Regions from separate parts of the Faecalicatena contorta genome, predicted to be linked through region 1. Evidence: riboswitches for the same ligand, from Rfam matches in the RefSeq annotation. Region 1 holds a riboswitch; each other region holds the start of a gene.
The links. A riboswitch is a leader RNA that binds a small molecule or an ion and turns the genes downstream of it on or off. The one in region 1 is predicted to bind cobalamin.

Region 1 (4,267 bases):
AAATGTACTATAGAAACAGCCAGCATCCCGTTTCATGCATTGACTGTTAGCTATCTTTTAGTAATGCATTCTTCTGTTCTTTTCCGTATCTATACTATTTATTTCAAACCAATACCCTATAACTAAAAATAAAAGCTCTTCCATCATTCCGATAGAAGAGCTCATCTTTTTTACTATATTATATTTTAAGTATACAAAACGGACTATTTCTTCATCCCAGAAATACATCGTAACAATCATCACGGCAGGTTTTCTGACTTCGCTTCATCCTCCGAAACACCTTCTCAGCATATAAATGCCAATGGTATATCATTTCTTCGTCCACGTTACAGTAGAGGTGACTGTACCGGTTTTGCACCGGTTTCCCTATTATCATTTCCCGATTATCCGGGAAATGCACCGCAATATATATATTTAATTACTTACTAACAACAATAATCTATTTAATCTATGTAGTTCATTATATAGTATCAACTAGTAAAAGTCCACTGTTTTTTCACACGGTTTTCTCACATTTTTCACAAAAAATTCCGCAACTTTTCACAATTTCACAGAGCATTAACAGACTGTATCAGACTACCATTTTCCAGATATAACTTTGGTAATTTTTCTAGATAGATATGCAAAAATATTCGATATTTATCACCCGGTCTTCATTGCTGACTGCATTTTCTCCCTGCAGCTGCTCACTGCCCTGCCGGACATCAGCACATCTTCCATTATGCTGCACTCAATCGTATAGTCTGCATCCGGCATGTACGCCATAAGCATTTCCAATGTCTCGTCTATCGGTATATTCCCGCGTCCCAGCCCCAGGTGCGAATCCCTGTCCCCACAGTTATCGTGGATATGGACATGTCCCGCGTGCTCTCCAAACGTCTGAATCCAGTCACTCAAAGATCTGGGCGAATAGCAATGTGCATGGCCAATATCCAGGCACAGTTTAAAATCCGGGGATTCAACCTTCTGTTCCACTTCAATCATCGGCGATATTTCCTTATCATACACATTCTCCATAAGAATCTGGACACCGCTTTTTCCTTCCATAAATTCATTCCAGAACTCAGCCATTCGTTTTGCCCAGTCTGTCAGATAATACACACCGGGAAGAAAGCCCGTATGGAAAATTATCTTTTTGGCCCCCAGTCTCTTCGCAGCCTCATATGTCTGCGTAAACCGGGCTTTTGTCACTGCCCTTACCATGGAGTCATATGCCATTGGATTCAAATCCAGAAATGGCCCATGCAGTGTCAGGTTCCTGGTACCTATGTATTCTAACCGTTCTATGTATTCAACGATCTTTTCATTCAGGCAGTCCAGATTTTCAGAAATGGAGAACTCAATACTCTCGATCCCAACATCAGTCGCTTCTACTACCTGTCTCATCTCTTCATCCTTAAGAAGATGACTTGCATATACCATAATATTCCACTCCCGATTCAGACTGTTCCCCTGAATTCTTTTTTTACCTAGATATATTCTGTTTCAAACCCTGAATCACGGCAGTACTTTTCCACTGCCCCGCCCTTTTTACATCGTATCTTTGCACTGCGGTTGATGACCCATGGCCCGATCTCTTCGGGATCATGACCAATCTCAAGCACTTTCAGCCTGTTGCAGCCATGAAACGCCCACTTTTCGATTACTTTTACAGTTGAGGGAATCTTTGCATATTGCAGGCTGTTGCATTTTAAAAATGCACTGTCCCCAATTTTTATTAGTCCCTCCGGCAGTTCCAAGGATGTCAATGCGTTCTGATAAAAAGCCTCTGCGCCGATCTCCCTTAATCTATCCGGCAAAACAATCTGCTCCAGGGCCGTACATTTATAAAATGCCCGCCGCTCTATCTTTTCGAGCGTTGCCGGAAGGGCAATGTGTTTTAGATTAACACACCCGGAAAAAGCCTCCGCCTTCACTTCTCTGCATATGCTGCCTACATCAATCTCCATCCTCTCCAGACTTTTGCACTGCGCAAACGCTCTGTTTCCAATAAAGTTAGTAGTTTTAGGAAGCTTTACCTGCTTCAGCTTTGTACAGTTATAAAATGCTTCCTTACGGATTAAGATTGTACCTTTCAGCTCAACTTCCCGCAGCATCGTATTGTAAAAACTCTGTGCCCCTATTTCCACAACATTTTCAGGCAGAATAACACGGCGGAGCTTTGTATTGTTTTTAAATGCCCTTTCGCCGATCTTTCTATAGTGGCTGTCTGCCACCAATTCTTTTATGTTTCCATTGTTTTTCCCCTGCACCTTATCCAGAGTATCTTTCTCATATGCTTTCCAGAGAGATACCACCCCTGCCATACGTTTCTCCCCTTTTCCTAAACTTAAAGACTGAACCATTTGAATATAAAGGGACGCAGTTTTTTGCTGCGTCCTCTGTCTTTATCCAATACGAAATGGATTGCTATTAACAGATTACCTACACCGCCGCAGTTTGATTACATGCAAATAGAAAATTGCCCTTACAGCAAAAACTGTACCATAACTAAGACAATTTCCCACTCCATTTATCATTGCGTGTAATAACTGGCAGCAGCTCTAAGCAGGTATCCTGACTTACGCAATCGCGGCTTTTCCCTTCTCATACACCCAGTGTACAATGGTTCTGAAAAACCTACACGCATACAGTAGCACGACTGTCAAGGATTCTCACCTTGTTCCCTCTTGGCCTGACACCTGCACCCTCTTGTACATAGCGCCAGGAACTTAAAGCCGGTAATTGTTTTTATTTTTTATTAGTTTATCATATATACTATTAAAAGGTTGGAAATTTTTTCAGGTCTTTATGTGTTTTTTTTAGAAATACATTATTCCGCAGTTTGTTACAGGCTCGCCCATATAACACCAATTTAATAAACACTTACCCTCTGAACCGTTTAGTATAGCCGGATTACCGGCAATGTGAAATTTTACGATCTTTCCTATAATTAGTTTAACGGAATGAAGGGAGTGAGTATTATCATAAGTTACGCTCCATTGTGGGAGACCTTGAAAAAGAAGGGACTCACACAATATAAACTAATTAATGAATATCATTTTTCAAACGGGACACTGGACTCCCTCAGAAAAAATAAGAGCATCACTTTGAACACGCTGCAGGATATCTGTAAAATATTGAATTGTGATATCTGCGACGTTGTTGAATTCACAGATAGGGAAGAGGAAAACTAATTACTGTTTACCTTTTTCATTCTATCAGAATTAGATAAACATGTCGAGCAGGCCAAAACAGACTTTTCGATGGGGTTATTCAACGTTGCTGTATACGCCCAAATGGATTCCTCAGTAACTGTTCACCCACTCGGATGTCTTTGTTTTTATGCAAGAGAATCCGCACTCTGTATAGAAAGGAAGATTCCAGCTATGGTAAGATATATTTTATACAACAAATTAACTTCGGTCCAGGAGGGAGATGCCCTGCCGGAAGGGGCCGGCCTGGTTACTGTTCTTACCTCAAGTGAATATGAAGAACTTTTTCATGAAACTGGTCATTACAGAATGATGAAGCAGGGGATTGCCAACATTCAGTACTGTAAGGCAGATATGATGGGGGATTTCATATCCGGTTCCTTTTCATGTCCGTCCAGGGAAGCCCTGACAGGAGAACGGTCCGCTTTTGCCTTTTTTATAGAAAGAACAGAGTTGGTCTTTATTGATGACCAGGGATTCTCCACCTCTGTTTTGGAACAGATGAAGGAAATCCCTTTATCTCATCCCACCTCTGTTCTTCGCTTTTTTGCAGCTTTTTTGGAATATCTGATTAAGGACGATGTCTTCTTCCTCCAGCATTTTGAGGAAAACTTGACATCACTTGAGGAACAGCTTCTAGATAAAAATGATGCTTCTTTTAACCGTCAGATCTTTCAGATTCGTAGAAAACTCGCAGTCTTAGGGAGTTACTATGAACAGCTGCAGGATATGGGAGAGACTTTCGCGTCGGATGGTTTCTGTGCCGAGGACGAAAAAAACAGCCTCCTGTTCGGTCTTTTTGCTGACCGGGCAGGGCGGCTGTATTCCAATGTCCAGATGCTCAAGGAGTATTCCATGCAGCTGAGGGAGATGCATCAGACTCAGGTGGATATGCACCAGAACCAGATTATGAAGTTCCTGACGATTGTCACAACTATATTCATGCCGCTGACTCTGATTGCGGGATGGTACGGTATGAATTTTGTCAATATGCCGGAGCTGGATTCTCCTTATGGCTATATTCTGGTCTGTGTCATCAGTCTTCTGATTGTACTAGTCGAGATCTGGCTGTT
Region 2 (4,267 bases), 1.7 Mb from region 1:
TTACGATATCCATCTTATATCCAAAGCCTCCTGCAATATAAATAGCCCCAATATCATCATAAGATGCGCCGAAGTTCAGGATCAATGTCTCAAGCCCGGCACGTACTGCGGACTTGGCAAGCTGTATTTCCCTTACATCCTTCTGGAAAAATGAGATCCCCGTCCCATCGCTGCTGACAGCAAGCGGAAAGCCGTCGTCGAAATAATCTTCCTCCATTAGCCCAGTCTCATCCACAAGCTCCGCCTTTACCAGCTCATATACCATATCGATCACCCCGGTGCCGCAGATGCCGACAGGTTTGGCATCCTGGATCGTCCCGGTAACTGCATGGCCGTCCTTCAGTTCGACTTTGCAGATTGCTCCCGGCACGCTTCCCGTGCCAAAGGTAATATTGCCGCCCTCGAATGCAGGGCCCGCTGCCGTTGAAGTCGTCAATATCCTGTCCTTATTGCCAATCGCCATCTCCCCATTGGTACCCAGATCCACCAGGACAGACACCTTTTCTCTCTTATCAAAATCCAGAGAATACAGGCCTGCCACAATATCGCCGCCCACATAAGTAGAAATTCCAGGGAAAATCACTACCTCAAAGTCCCTGTCTTCCTGCTCAAACAGTTCTTTGTAAGTTGTATGTATGGTGTCAATGTTAACTGGGGTGAAAGGAAATACGCCCAGTGTTTTACAGGAGTACCCCATCAGCAGGTGTACCATAGTCGTATTGGCTCCGATTATCATCTTCTCCACCCGGATCTTCCCATTTTCTGTCAGGCTCTCAATTCCCTGCATCAGGTCAGTCTGGATACTTTTTCTCAGGGCTTCTCTTTTCCCGCCGTTGGAGGCCTCAATTCTGCTGATTACATCCGCACCATACGCCCTCTGCCTGTTGATTGTAGTGAAAACGTCTTCCGCTTCCTGTGTCTCCATGTTGACCAGCTGCATGGCGATCGTCGTCGTTCCGATGTCCACGGCGATTCCATACCGGCGGCCGGTCTTTGCACTGCTTTTCGCCGCTTTTCCCGCTGTCTGCTCCTCATCCGCCAGAACCGCGAATTCTTCTTCCTTATGCAGCCCGACAGCGATCACGCAGTCATCCTCAGGATAGGCCTTACATGCCAGACGGTATCCCTCCTGCAGCTGCTCCCCGCTGAAGAACTTCCTGTCCTGCTCTGAAGGCGCAATGTCCCCTTCAAGGACCTGTATTCCGCATTTACCGCAGGTTCCCCTGCCCGCACAGACTGCCGGCAGGAAGATTCCCTGTTCCTGGAGAAGTTCCATCAGCGAATGTCCCTTTCTGCCCTCCAGTACTCTGATGTCGCCTCCGTCATGAAGCGTGATTGTGTAATCCGAGACATTTCTAAGGCTGCAGCCGACATTAGGGCAACTTGCACAATTATGATGGATACGGAACATGTCCGAATGATCCGTAGTCAGGTAAACCTGACAGGTCGTCTTGACCGGGTCATACATACAGCTGTCCAGTACACGGATCCCTGCACTGTTTTCTCTTGCGGTCACCTCCAGCGCCTTTTTCTGGGCCTCCATCGGAATATCCTGGGGCGCCTCCAGGCGGCGGGAAACTCCACATTTTTTCTCCCTGCACATGGCGATAATATAGGGCTGAAGCTGATGGTCCATCTGGAAAAGATAGTCATCCGCAATGGCATCCGCCAGCATACCGCCCAGATAATCCCCCTCATTGAACAGCTGTGTGGACCACTGGCTCAGCTGACCGCCCACCGAAGTGACACAGTAGAGCGCCTGATGGATTCCCTCTCCATACCGACTGAGCTCAAATCCCTCCACATCACCGAATTCCAGCAGTGCGATTGGCTCTATTTTTTTATATGCTTCCGGAAGCATTTCCTCATATTCTTCCATTACATCATCGTAGGTAGCGCTGTCTTCATAACAGTCTATCAGGGAAAATACATTTTCTCTGCATATCTCTATATTAAATTCCGTTATTTTCATGTTCTTATCCTCTCTCAACTAACGGAAGTCTAAGCTCTGCCCCCGCAGTTTTGACAACCATATCCGTACTTGCCCAAAACCCCGGGCAGGTATCAGTATTTCATTCATTTTCCAGTATAAAAAGAAAAACTCCTTGTAAAAAGAGTTTGCTGCTGACACACTTTATATAATTCAAACGGAATCCTGTTTCCCACCCAAAACAGGTCCATAGGGATATGTAAGTATCCTGGCTCACGTTTCATCCTAGGAATGCCTTCTCATCCTGACGGACAATGGCTGTTATTCTTCGTCCACGTTTACAGTAGGGGTAAGCCTGCACCGGATTTACACCGGTTTCCTTCATTCGATGCTCTTTGTCACTATAATCCGCACTTTCCCAAAGGGCTCTTATTTCTCCAAAACTGCTTTCTTCGCAACTTCTGCTGCTGTTGCTGCATCTGGTGTATAGTAGTCTGCTCCAATCTGCTCTGCAAAGCTGTCATTAACCGGAGCGCCGCCGACCATAACGATATACTTGTCGCGAAGTCCCTTTTCGTTCAGCTGGTCAATGCAGTCCTGCATCTTCGGCATTGTTGTTGTAAGAAGAGCTGACATACAGATCACGTCCGCGCCTACTTCTTCAGCCTTGTCGATAAATACAGCCGGTTCCACATCTACACCGATGTCATGGATCTCAAATCCAGCTCCTTTAAGCATCATTACGACAAGGTTCTTGCCGATATCATGAAGGTCTCCCTGTACTGTTCCGATTACAGCTTTTCCAACCGGCTCATTACCTACCTCAACCAGTTTTGGCTCCAGGACTGTAAGACCTGCATTCATAGCTCTTGCAGCTACCAGAACTTCCGGTACAAATACTTCGTTGTTCTTAAACTTTGCACCAATGATCATCATTCCTGATAAAAGACCTTCATTCAGAATCTCTTTTGGATCGAGCCCCTCATCCAGAGCCTCCTGTACCAGTGCCTTTACGTTCTTTGCCCTTCCTTTTTGAAGGAATTCTGAAATTTCCTGAATCTTTGACATTTTACATACCTCCATCATTCATTAAGCGTGTCTGCTTTAGTTATCATTTTACAATATCTGCTGCTCTGTTTTTAGTAATTTTTTTGGAACTCTTTGTACAAATATCTCTTTTTTTGTTTACTTTTTCAGTTCCGCGGCAATCTCGGGATACCACGCCATCGCTTTTTTCAAAGACTTTTTAACGGGCAGGCCATTTCCTGAGAGAATCACCAGATCATTGACGTGTTCCGGCTTCCCTTCAAACCTTTCAGCCTGGTAGATACTGCCCACGCAGTTCACAAGATAAATCTCCCCCTGCACTTCAACAAATCCTTTGACACGGTAAGTATCATCCAGAAACATTTCAATGAATTTCTGAAGTTTTTTCAGTTCCAATCCCGGATTCAAACGGAGCAGGTATTTTTTCAAGGTAATATCCGCGCTCTGTATCACAGGCTCTTCCGGCTGGTTATCCGGAGGAGCGGCAGGATTCAGCCAGCCGCTTTCGATCCGGCCGAAGGTGGTCGTATGTACAGGAACCTCCGGGCGGTGTTTTCTGATAATGCCCTTTATTTCCTCAATCTGTTCTTTGGATGCCAGATCCGTTTTATTGACCAGCACAAGATCACTGACCGCCAGCTGCTTCTTTACCACGACTGCCGTCTCATAAACCTTCTGAAACTGTCTCGCATCAACCAGGCAGATGCTTCCCATGTATTCCACATCTGAGAATTTGCCTTCCTGATGCAGGATTTTTCTGACATTCATAGGATTGGAGAGGCCGGAAGCCTCCACAATTATTATGTCCGGTTTTTCCGAAAGGGCTTTTTCAAGCACTTCCTCGAATTTATCCAGCCTGCATGAACAGAATATGGAACCGTTGTTGATCTCATCCAGCGCCGTTCCCAGTTCTCTAAGAAGCTCCCCGTCCACGCCTTCTTTTCCAAATTCATTGATAATCAAATGCAGCCGGTAGTCTGACAATTCATTTATAAAATTTTTTAAAAAAGTAGTTTTACCGGCTCCTAAGAAGCCGGTAATTAAATACAGTTTACTCATTATTTCATACCTCATTCTGCTGCTTAGCAGCAGACCCGCCCGTTAGGGCCTGAATTACGGTGTGACCTTAGGGCATAACAGCCTTGATTGCTGCCTCCAATTCTTCTTTCGCAGGTACAAGAGAACGAAATTTTAATTCACCGTTAATATACATAGACGGAAGGTTCGGAACTCCCATTTTCTTGCAGCGTGCAATGTTCTCCTTGATCGTAAACTTATACTCGATCATAT
Region 3 (4,267 bases), 1.7 Mb from region 1:
TCAGATTTTTCTTTGCGATTTCATTTTCCGCACTTTTAAAATAGGTTTCTTTTAGGTCTAAGTCTTTCCGAATAAATCCAATTAGATTAAAAAACATATAAAAGCTCCCTTATGTTTGTGGTTTCAATTTGCTATGTGATATATTATACTGTGAAAGAGGTTTAAACACAACCGGAATATTTCCAGGATATGCCAGTTGTTGTACTTAAAATAAAATCTAAGTATCAGACATAAATAGGCTGCGGAAAAGGGGAGGAAAAGGAATATGGAGAACGGAAGAATGAGTATTCTGCTGTTTGCGGGAACATCAGAAGGAAGAATGCTGGCTGAATTTTTAGGCACGCTGTCTGCGCCAGCCTTCGTCAGTACGGCTACAGAGTACGGAATGGAATGCGTGGAAGGAATTCAAAATATCCGGGTCATAACGGGCCGGATGGATCAAGAGGCTATCTGCGGATTTATCAGGGAGAATCAGATCAGGCTTGTGATCGATGCCACTCATCCCTTTGCGCGCCTGGCCACGGAGAATATTCAAAATGCCTGTAAGGGGAGCGGCGCCGGTTATATCCGCTGTCTGCGGGACGAAAGCGGGACAGGCGGCGCAGGATCTTACCGCAATATGGTAATTGTAAATTCCGTGGCAGAAGCAGTAGAGTATCTCAAAACACGGGAAGGCCGGATATTCATTTCCACCGGGAGCAAAGAATTAAGGCTGTACACAGCGATCGACCATTACAAAGAACGCTGTTTTGCCAGGGTTCTTTCGACAAAAGAGTCCGTGGAAGAGAGCGTGGAGCTTGGATTCAAGGGCTCCCATCTCATCGCCATGCAGGGACCCTTTTCGAAAGAATTAAATACTGCCATGCTGAAATACACAGGAGCAGACTATTTTGTGACAAAGGAATCAGGCAAAGCGGGGGGGTTTGAGGAAAAACTGGAGGCTGCCAGAGAGACAGGGGTAACGCTTGTAGTGATTGGAAGGCCTGCAGAAACAGGGTACAGTGTGGAAGAAATAAAGGGTTATATTCAGAATATTCTGAATACGGAGGGCAAAGGGGTCAGACCCCTCTGAAGAGGGGTCTGACCCCTTTGCCCTCGTTCTTAAAAAATTACATAAACAAAAGAAAAAAGTACAAACGGAAGAACGGAAAATCATATACAATGATAGATAGTGAAAATTGCATAATCAGACAATTTATGATAAAATAAGAGGGATTTTGGATGAGGTGGGCGCATGAAAAACGGGCTGATACATATTTACTGTGGAGATGGAAAGGGGAAGACGACTGCCGCAACAGGGCTTGCTGTCAGAGCGGCCGGAAGCGGTATGAAGGTTCTTTTTTCGCGTTTTCTGAAGAACGAGGACTCCGGAGAGCTCAAGATTCTGGATGCCGTGGAGGGAATTACGGTACTCCATATGGACAAATCATTTGGATTCTTCAACACGCTGTCCGAAGCGGAGAAAGCGGAGGCTCAGGAGACTTATGCACGGCTGTGGGATACGGTTTGTGAAAAAGCAGTATCCGGAGAGTATGATATGCTTGTGGTCGACGAGTTTATGGCAGCCTATCATTATGGCCTCATTGATCACACAAAGTCGCTGGCCTTTTTGGAAAAGAAACCTAAGGAACTGGAGGTCGTTCTGACCGGACGAAATCCGGACGAAAAGCTGATCGGGCTTGCGGATTATGTTTCCGAGATCCGAAAAATCAAACATCCCTTTGACCGGGAGATCCGGGCAAGACGGGGGATCGAGTATTAGGGGGAGATACCTCCGATAAAAAGCAGCCAAAAGGGTAATGTTACCCTTTCGGTATATAATTCAGGTCTGGCATACAATTTAAAAGTAAGCTGTCCAAGTGGAGTATAGTATCTGCAGCGGACGGCCGCAGGGGAAGCAGGTGGAAATCCTGCACAATACCCGTTGCTGTAAAGGTGGAATGGTATCCATGATGTCACTGTGAGAATTTTCATGGGAAGGCGGAATACCGTGTTGATGCCTGAGTCAGAAAACCCGCTTTTAAATGGATCTGAATGGTTACGGGGATATGACCGGGTGTTATGCCGCAGATCTCATACGATTTTGTGGTATACCTGGGGGTATTTCAAGACAACATATCACAAAAAAGGAGAGAGAAATATGTCAAAAAAAGAAAAATTCTTACTCAAGGCAGCCATCGCGTTTGCGCTGATGTTTGCCGTCACACCGGCTGTGAATGCAATGCACATTATGGAGGGGTATCTTCCGGTTAAATACTGTATTGCCTGGGGCGTTATCTGTGTTCCATTCCTGGTTGCCGGCCTGATTTCCCTGAAAAAAAGATTAAAAGAAAACAGAAAGACCATCACATTGATTGCAATGGCGGGGGCGTTTATTTTTGTGATTTCTTCCCTGAAAATCCCGTCCGTGACGGGAAGCTGTTCCCATATGACGGGCACAGGGCTGGGGGCAATCCTGTTTGGCCCGGCGGCAGTCAGCGTACTGGGAATCATCGTGCTTTTGTTCCAGGCGATTCTGCTGGCACACGGCGGATTGACAACACTGGGGGCAAACACATTTTCCATGGCGATAGCGGGACCGCTTCTGTCGTTTGGAATCTTTCAGCTCTGTAAAAAAATGAATGTGAACCGAAAAGTATCCGTTTTTCTGGCGGCTTTTCTGGGCGATATCTTTACATACTGTGTGACCAGCATCCAGCTTGCACTCGCTTACCCATCCGAGGCCGGCGGTGTTGCGGCATCTGCTGTTAAATTCCTGGGTGTATTTGCACCGACCCAGCTTCCGCTGGCAGTCATCGAAGGCATCCTTACGGTTATCATTGTCATCGGCCTGGAATCATATGCAAAACCGGAACTCAAGGCAATTGGATTTTTAAAGGAGGCAAAATAGGATGAGTAAAAATACAAAAACAGTCATTATTCTTCTGATCGCAGCTGTATTAATTGCAATTGTGCCCCTGTTCGCGAAGAAAGGCGCTGAGTTCGGCGGCTCTGATGACGCGGGGAGCGTTATGATAGAAGAGATTCAGGGGGAATACACCCCATGGTTTACACCGGTGCTGGAGACTGCGCTGGGCGGCGAACTGCCTGGCGAGGTAGAAAGCTTGATTTTTTGTATCCAGACAGGGATCGGGGTTGGCATCATCGCTTTTGTGATGGGACGATTCGTAGAAAGAAAAAAATGGCAGAAAAAGATGGAATAAAGAGGAATAAGATTCCGGGAAGGAGGGCGGCATGATTGTAGTAGATAAGCTCTGTTATCGCTCCAGATTAAGATATGTAAATGCGGCTGAAAAGTTTGCATTTTCCATGATAACTCTGCTGTTCTGTGTAGTCAGCCGCTCACTCATCGTTGCAGGCGTGGCGTTTGCAGTCAATACATACCTGACCGTGAAAAAAGGACGCATAGCGGCGGGGCAATACGCAAAGCTGCTGGCGGTGCCTTTTACATTCCTGATATTGAGTACACTTGCGATTATAGTCAATATCTCAAAAGTCCCACTGGATGCTTATGCAATTCCAGTGGGCAGCTTTTTTATCACAGGGAGTTTTCATTCCCTTCTATTCGGGATACAGCTGATTGCGACAGCCATGGCGAGTGTGTCCTGCCTGTACTTTTTATCTCTCAATACGACAATGACAGATATTCTGGACGTGCTGGCAAAACTGCACTGCCCCGAGATATTGACGGAACTCATGCTTCTGATCTACCGGTTCATCTTTGTGCTCATGGAGACTGCTTCCGCCATGATGGTGTCACAGAAGTCCAGGCTGGGCAACAAAGATCTGCGAACATCGGTGAGTTCCTTCGGAAAGATGGGGGCGGGCCTGCTGCTCCGCGCATTTAAGAGATCCAATGCATTGTATGACGCCATGGAATCCAGGTGCTACGACGGCAGGATCAGAGTACTTGCGGAACATCATCCGGCCAGAAAAAAGGAGGTCGCTGCAATCACAGTGTTTGAAGTGATCCTGCTTGCATTGACAATATGGAGGAGATTCTTATGAATACAGAGGAAAAGGATGTCATAATAGAGGCGAGAGATGTCCACTACGCATATGAAGAAGGAGGCCCGCACTCCCTAAACGGCGTGAGCCTGAAAATAAAAAGGGGGAAAAAGGTGGCATTCATGGGTGCAAACGGCTGCGGAAAGTCCACTTTTTTTCTATGCTGCAATGGGATATATAAGCCGGATGAGGGAATGGTTCTATTTGAAGGGAAGCCGGTGGATTACTCCAAAAAGGGATTGCTGGATCTTAGAAGCAG

Region 2: another riboswitch for cobalamin. It lies ahead of MWG26_RS13285 (ASKHA domain-containing protein); the one in region 1 lies ahead of MWG26_RS05775 (leucine-rich repeat domain-containing protein).
Region 3: another riboswitch for cobalamin. It lies ahead of MWG26_RS13260 (energy-coupling factor ABC transporter permease); the one in region 1 lies ahead of MWG26_RS05775 (leucine-rich repeat domain-containing protein).

Annotation. Positions count from the first base shown of each region.
Region 1 is NZ_BQNQ01000001.1:1,282,834-1,287,100, reverse strand. It holds cobalamin riboswitch at 227-419, opposite strand; gene MWG26_RS05780 (sugar phosphate isomerase/epimerase family protein) at 643-1,422, opposite strand; gene MWG26_RS05775 (leucine-rich repeat domain-containing protein) at 1,470-2,345, opposite strand; cobalamin riboswitch at 2,530-2,730, opposite strand; gene MWG26_RS05770 (helix-turn-helix domain-containing protein) at 2,955-3,176, shown strand; gene MWG26_RS05765 (magnesium transporter CorA family protein) at 3,369-4,267, shown strand, end outside.
Region 2 is NZ_BQNQ01000001.1:2,977,195-2,981,461, forward strand. It holds gene MWG26_RS13285 (ASKHA domain-containing protein) at 1-1,972, opposite strand, end outside; cobalamin riboswitch at 2,172-2,363, opposite strand; gene MWG26_RS13290 (corrinoid protein) at 2,360-2,998, opposite strand; gene MWG26_RS13295 (CobW family GTP-binding protein) at 3,116-4,036, opposite strand; gene MWG26_RS13300 (uroporphyrinogen decarboxylase family protein) at 4,104-4,267, opposite strand, start outside.
Region 3 is NZ_BQNQ01000001.1:2,970,950-2,975,216, reverse strand. It holds gene MWG26_RS13275 (GGDEF domain-containing protein) at 1-97, opposite strand, end outside; gene cobK (precorrin-6A reductase) at 266-1,072, shown strand; gene MWG26_RS13265 (cob(I)yrinic acid a,c-diamide adenosyltransferase) at 1,235-1,762, shown strand; cobalamin riboswitch at 1,835-2,036, shown strand; gene MWG26_RS13260 (energy-coupling factor ABC transporter permease) at 2,141-2,890, shown strand; gene MWG26_RS13255 (energy-coupling factor ABC transporter substrate-binding protein) at 2,892-3,203, shown strand; gene cbiQ (cobalt ECF transporter T component CbiQ) at 3,235-4,008, shown strand; gene MWG26_RS13245 (energy-coupling factor ABC transporter ATP-binding protein) at 4,005-4,267, shown strand, end outside.